2 regions of the Lysinibacillus sp. BSL11 genome follow, and region 1 is predicted to be linked to the other one. Evidence: predicted binding sites of a transcription regulator. Region 1 holds the regulator's gene; the other holds the start of a gene.
What was found. Region 1 encodes CtsR, which represses protease genes until heat stress. Its sites were predicted from a motif close to ATGGTCAATAAAGGTCAAACA; they were not measured.
Positions count from the first base shown of each region.

Region 2: the regulator CtsR is predicted to act here: its motif matches at 1,065-1,085, upstream of RCJ95_RS11520 (ATP-dependent Clp protease ATP-binding subunit).

Region 1 is NZ_JAVGCX010000006.1:67,223-70,635, reverse strand. It holds gene corA (magnesium/cobalt transporter CorA) at 1-499, opposite strand, end outside; gene RCJ95_RS08610 (class I SAM-dependent methyltransferase) at 533-1,216, opposite strand; gene RCJ95_RS08605 (DUF4870 domain-containing protein) at 1,342-1,647, shown strand; gene RCJ95_RS08600 (CtsR family transcriptional regulator) at 1,914-2,384, shown strand; gene RCJ95_RS08595 (UvrB/UvrC motif-containing protein) at 2,398-2,940, shown strand; gene RCJ95_RS08590 (protein arginine kinase) at 2,937-3,413, shown strand, end outside.
Region 2 is NZ_JAVGCX010000008.1:144,391-147,803, reverse strand. It holds gene RCJ95_RS11530 (metal-sulfur cluster assembly factor) at 1-129, shown strand, start outside; gene RCJ95_RS11525 (Crp/Fnr family transcriptional regulator) at 195-881, opposite strand; gene RCJ95_RS11520 (ATP-dependent Clp protease ATP-binding subunit) at 1,151-3,277, shown strand; gene RCJ95_RS11515 (YjzD family protein) at 3,327-3,413, opposite strand, start outside.

The DNA.
Region 1 (3,413 bases):
TTTGGTATGTAAGTTCACCTTCTAAAGCATTTAGATGATCTTCAATTTTGTAAACGAGTGGAAAATAACTATCAACAATTTTATCAATGGTTTGATACGTTAGGTATACAGTACCTCGCTCCCAATTCTTCGGTTGGTTTTCCAGCATTTTTTGCACCTTCTCTATCTCAGGGACAGGATTTTTATGGAAGGTTATGATGAATTTATTGGAGGCAAAAATATTAACCTCCTCCGCAGCTAACGTCTCTTCGTTTACTCGATGAATGACAAAGAAATGAAAATCATCATAGAAATCGAGCTTAGGACGCTGCAACCTCATTAAGCAATCTTCAATAGCAAGAGGGTGAAAGTGGAAAAATGTATCCAACAATAATTCTTCCTCCGCTGTAGGACAATTAAAATCAACCCAATACCATTCAAATTCTTGCTGATGTATCTCTTCTAATGGAAAATCCTTTAACAATTGTTGCTGCTTTGTAATGCCGATGGTGCTTATCACGGTTTTCACCTCAAATTATTTACTACAAAATAGTTAGCGATCCTCTTTAAAGCATACCCAACCACCGAACAAAGTAGTGGCAAAAAATCTAGAAGGTTTAGTAAAGCCCGCACTTTGTAAAAGTGTTAAAATTTCCTCTTCACTCATAAAAGAAAGGGAACGAATGGATTTTTCCATCTCTGCTACTTCGGATAAAGAAAGTCTAGTATGCTGTAGCCAATAAGAACGCCATAAATCAAATTGTAGTTCTGTTTCTAAAGATCCTAGCTGACCATATTTTGAAACAAGGACAAACGGTGCTCCAGGTTTCAAATATCTTGCTATTGCTTTTATTGTTTCTAGCTTTTCTTTATAATCGTGAATAAAATGCAAGACGAGAACACAACTTGCTGCATCATACTGAGTAGAGGACAGCGAAGCATCTAGTATTGTAGCCTGATGGAATGACATATTATTTGGTAGAGTGAGCAAACGCTCTTTAGCTATAGTAAGCATGGATTCTGATGGATCAATGCCAGTAAATGACCAGTGAGGTCTTCCTTCTGCAAGCTGTATAATTTCATTGCCACTCCCTGCTCCCACGACTAACATGTTAGCATTTTCTGATAGCCTAGAATGATAAAAAGTTTGTATTAAACGTAGCATGGTATCATAACTAGGCAATGTACGGCGAATACCCTTTTCATATTCATTTGCTAATGTGTTGTTAAATTCCAACGCTCCTCACAGCCTTTCAAAAAAATTTTAAAAAATCCTTCTTAATGTGAAACTATTGCGGGTATAGTTCCGTAAATAGTAGTACATAAAACATAGAATAAAGTTCAAAGAAAGGGTTGATATATATGGAGTCTAAATGGTCTAAAGTAATCATACACGCAAGTGCATTTTTTGCGCCATGGTTAGTGCCCATTATTTTCTTTTTAATTAGTTCGGATGAGGAAATAAAGGCAATTTCTATTCAAGCACTGCTATTCCAAATTGTCATGGGTGTTTTAATTGCTATCTCTGTTGTTTTAAGCTTTGTCCTTATTGGCTTACCATTTTTAATCATTTTCGGCATTATGCTATTTGTGGTACCGATTATCGGTATCGTAAAAGCATTGTCTGATGAACCTTGGCGTTATCCAATTGTTGGTCGCTGGGTATAATTTTCATAGACGCAAGTATATGCTAGTTGCATATGCTTGCGTTTTTTCTATGACGAATAAGGGTACATTAGGTGTATGAGGAAATTATTAAACCGTAAACAAATGATCGAAAAGTGCCTTTTTCGTTTATTAAAAAGCCATTTTCAAGACTTTCCACTTTTCTATGGGCGAAATCATTGCAATTTTTTTCAAGCGTTTTGTATAATATACTCAAAGAAAGTCAAAGATAGTCAAAGTCAGTGAAGCAAGCGAGGTGTATTCCTAAAATGCGTAATATATCAGACATCATAGAGGGTTACTTAAAGCAAGTACTTGAATTAGGTGGGGAAGGGCATATTGAAATTAAACGTAGTGAAATTGCTGATAAATTTCAATGTGTACCATCACAAATAAATTATGTTATTAATACAAGATTTACTGCCGAGCGGGGTTACCTTGTTGAGAGCAAACGTGGTGGTGGTGGATACATTCGAATTTTACGTGTCCGCGCGAATTCACAGATTGATTTGATCGACGATGTTCTCAGGCAAATTGAAGGTGGGGCATCACAAACGATGGCAGAAGATTTGGTTTATCGACTCATTGATGAGCAGGTAATTTCCAAGCGAGAAGCGAAATTAATGTTAGCAGCAATTGATCGCTCCACGATCGACTTGCATCTCCCATTAAGAGATGTCATTCGATCAAAAATATTGCGAGCAATGCTGACAACAATAAAATATGAACAACAAAAATAGTGAGGTGATGGAAATGATATGCGAACATTGTAAACAACGTAATGCGACAGTTACAGTAACACAAGTTCAAAGTGGGCAAAAAGTAGAGCATCATTATTGTGACGTCTGCGCCTCACAATTCCATCCATTTCATGCAGAGTTTAAACAAGAGCCAGTATCTATTCAACAGTTATTGTCTAACTGGTTTGGCTCTCCTACATGGCAAAAGGTGGGGGAAAAACAACAGGTACAACCACAGCAGCAAACATGCCCACAATGTGGATTTTCGTATAAGCAATTTTTAAAAGAAGGAAAATTCGGGTGCCCAAGCTGTTATGACACATTTGGAGATCATTTGCCAAAGCTTTTTAATCGTATTCAGGCAGGTCCACAACACATTGGTAAAATGCCTGGTGCTCGCAGTAATGTGTATGTTATTAAAAAGCAAATAGAGGATATCCGCAAGCGTATGAAATCCGCCGTAGATGAAGAAAAGTTTGAAGAAGCGGCGAAGCTACGTGATGAAGTCAAAGAGCTAGAGAAGCATCTACAATTTGAAGGTGGTGATGTGACATGATGATTGAATCATTTTTAGAGCGTGCGACACCAACATGGATGCATATCAAAGATGATTACTCAGATATCGTCATTAGTACACGGATCCGCCTTGCACGAAATTTAGATGGCTATCGTTTTCCATTAGCATTTTCAGAAAATGAGGCACTGCAAGTGGAACAGGCCGTTACACATGCAATCAGCGATAGCCCAACGCTTCAAAATGATTATGCTTATTTTGCTATAAAGGATTTAACCCCTTTACAGCGTCAAATTCTTGTAGAAAAGCATTTGATTAGCCCGCAACTGGCTAAAAAAGAGCAAGTGGGCTCTATACTACTCTCTGAAGATGAATCCGTTAGCATTATGGTGAATGAAGAGGATCATTTACGCATTCAATGTATGACAGCAAGTTTTCAACTTCAAAGTGCCTATGAACAAGCAAATAAGATTGATCGTATCCTAGAGAAAGTATTACCATATGCTTTTCGAGAT
Region 2 (3,413 bases), on a different contig from region 1:
GATCAAGTGAATACGGCGTTAGGTGAACTTCCAGAAGTGAAAAGTACAAATGTTAATATTGTATGGAATCCACCTTGGTCGAAAGATAAAATGTCACGCTATGCAAAAATGGCATTGGGCGTACGTTAAGTTAAAATGGATTATTTAAAACCCTGCTTATTGAAAAATAAGCAGGGTTTTTGCTTGTAACGAAACTAATCGATACGGCATATTTGTAATGGACAATTTTCACAGGCAATTTCATTTTTTAAAAATTGTAAATCATGAATGGTAATAAATCCTTTATCAAAAGTGATAATCTCATGTTTTTTTAAATCATTCAGCATACGATTAATCATTTCCCGACTTGTCGCACACAAATTTGCAATTTCTGTATTTGTTAGCTGAAAATCAATAAAAATCGCGTCATTTTCTACAGGTTTACCATACGTATTGGACAGTCGAATGAGCGTTGAAAATAGAGCACCTTTTTTACCGTTTAACACTAAATCGCGCAAACGACTCTGATGCTTTAAGTTTTCTGTTTGTAGCCACTTCATGTATTCCACCATAACAGTCGGCTGCTCTTCTAGTAAATGCTCCAAAGATTTACGACTCAAAACATATAACGTAGAGGGTTCTAAAACTTTGGCAGTCATTGAATTATAGACAAGATTACAAAATAACGAACCTTCTCCTATTATGTTGTCATGGCCACAAATGCGAATGGTTAATTCCTTGCCCGTCTCGGATTCTTGGCTAATCGAAATAACACCTGATTGGATGTAATAAATTTCTTTTGCCCGCTCACCCTCTAGAAAAATTTTATTTCCTTTATTCACTTTGATAAAAACACCGTGGTTTTGAAAAAGATCTTTAATTTTTTCAAACATATTATCCATTAAAACCATATCTCCAACACATCGCTTTCTTTTTGTAATAAATGGCGATTATTACAAAAGGATAGTGGATTTCGATACTAAAACACAGAAACATATCATTATTATAACGTAAACTTCCATAATAAGTGAAAAATTTTTAGGGCGATTCCTTTGCTAAGCTTTGTCGAGTGATGTAAAATAAAGTTAGTCAAAAAAGGTCAAACTTTTTTCATATAAACAAGAGTGGGTATATAAATAATGAGAAATATGAAAACAAAGGAGTGCTAGCTATGCAATTTCAACAAACAGACAATAAAAAACCATTAGAACAATTTGGCCGCAATTTAATTGAAGAAGTAAAAAATGGCAAGATGGACCCTGTGATTGGGCGTGATGAAGAAATTCGAAATGTAATTCGTATTTTAACACGTAAAACGAAAAATAATCCTGTATTAATCGGTGAACCAGGAGTTGGTAAAACGGCGATTGTGGAAGGTTTAGCGCAGCGTATTGTAAAAGGTGATGTACCAGAAGGCTTGAAAGAATGCGTATTATATGAATTAGATATGAGTGCGTTAATCGCTGGTGCAAGTTATCGTGGACAATTTGAAGAACGCTTAAAAGGTGTGCTAAAAGAAGTAAAAGAATCAGAAGGACAAATCATTCTATTTATTGATGAAATTCATACGATCGTAGGTGCAGGGAAAACAGATGGCGCTATGGATGCAGGAAATATGCTAAAACCTATGCTAGCACGTGGTGAATTACACTGTATTGGTGCTACTACATTAGACGAATATCGTATGTACATTGAAAAGGATCCTGCCTTAGAACGTCGATTCCAGCAAGTACTAGTGCGTGAGCCATCTATAGAGGATACAGTATCCATTTTACGTGGTTTAAAAGAACGCTTTGAATTACATCATGCCGTACGTATTCATGACAGAGCAATTGTTGCGGCAGCAGAACTATCCAACCGCTATATTACAGAACGATTTTTACCTGATAAGGCCATTGATTTAATTGATGAGGCTTGTGCAATGATTCGTACAGAAATTGATTCAATGCCACAGGAGTTAGACGCAGTCACACGTCGTATTATGCAGCTTGAAATTGAGGAACAGGCATTGCGTAAGGAAAAGGACGAGGCAAGTAAAAAACGTTTGGAGCAATTACGTGAAGAATTAACAAAGTTAAAAGAATCCTCTGAGGGCATGCGTCAACAATGGGAAGCCGAAAAAGAAAAGCTACACGATATTCAGAAAAAACGTGAAACATTGGATAAATATCGTCGTGATCTAGATGAGGCAGAAAGTAAATATGATTTAAATAAAGCTGCTGAATTACGTCATGGTAAAATTCCGACACTTGAAAAAGACATTCAGGTCCTTGAAAAGGAATTAGAGAACGGTGCAGAATCTCGTATTTTACGTGAAGAGGTAACAGCAGATGAAATTGCTGCAATTGTTTCACGTTGGACAGGAATCCCTGTAACAAAATTAGTAGAGGGTGAGCGTGAAAAACTATTACGTTTAAAGGATACATTACATGAACGTGTGGTTGGACAAGATAAAGCAGTTCAATTAGTGACAGAAGCGGTATGGCGTGCACGAGCAGGTATCAAAGATCCACACCGACCTATTGGTAGCTTTTTATTTTTAGGTCCAACTGGTGTAGGTAAAACAGAACTTGCCAAGGCACTTGCTGCACAATTATTTGATTCAGAGGATCACTTTATTCGTATTGATATGAGTGAATACATGGAGAAACATAGTGTGTCTCGACTTGTTGGGGCTCCTCCAGGCTATGTGGGCTATGAGGAAGGTGGACAACTAACGGAAGCAGTTCGCCGAAATCCTTATTCTGTGGTGCTACTAGATGAGATTGAAAAAGCTCATCCTGATGTGGCGAACATTTTATTGCAAATTTTAGATGATGGGCGCATTACAGATAGTCAGGGACGAATGGTGAATTTTACAAATACAGTAGTCATTTTAACTTCGAATATCGGCTCTAGTTATTTAATGGAGGCAAAGGAAAATGATGCTGCTGTGGAGGACTTAGTTATGACAGCCCTACGACAACATTTTAAACCTGAGCTTTTAAACAGAATGGATGATATCATTTTCTTCCATGCATTATCTACTAAACATTTTACTGCGATTGCCTGGAAGTATGTGGAGCAATTGATTAAACGTGTCGCAGAGCAAGAAATTACTTTATCTGTCGAGCAAGAAGTCATTGATTGGGTAGTAGAGCAAGGGGCAGATGCCCAATTTGGAGCAAGACCACTAAAACGCTTTGTACAGCGACATATCGAAACAGCCGTTGCTAGAGAACTCTTACGCGGAGAAGTTTTACCAGGGGAGACGTTGCATGTGAAAATGCATGAGGGACAATGTGTTGTGGAAAAATAACAGAAAAAACCTGTTCGGCATGAAGCTGAACAGGTTTTTTCTAGCTGAATTAATGATGGTCTGCAGCTTCTGGTGTAGGGTCGTTTGGAATGATTGCTCCAATAATAAAGATAAGGATGGAGAATACAACAGAAAC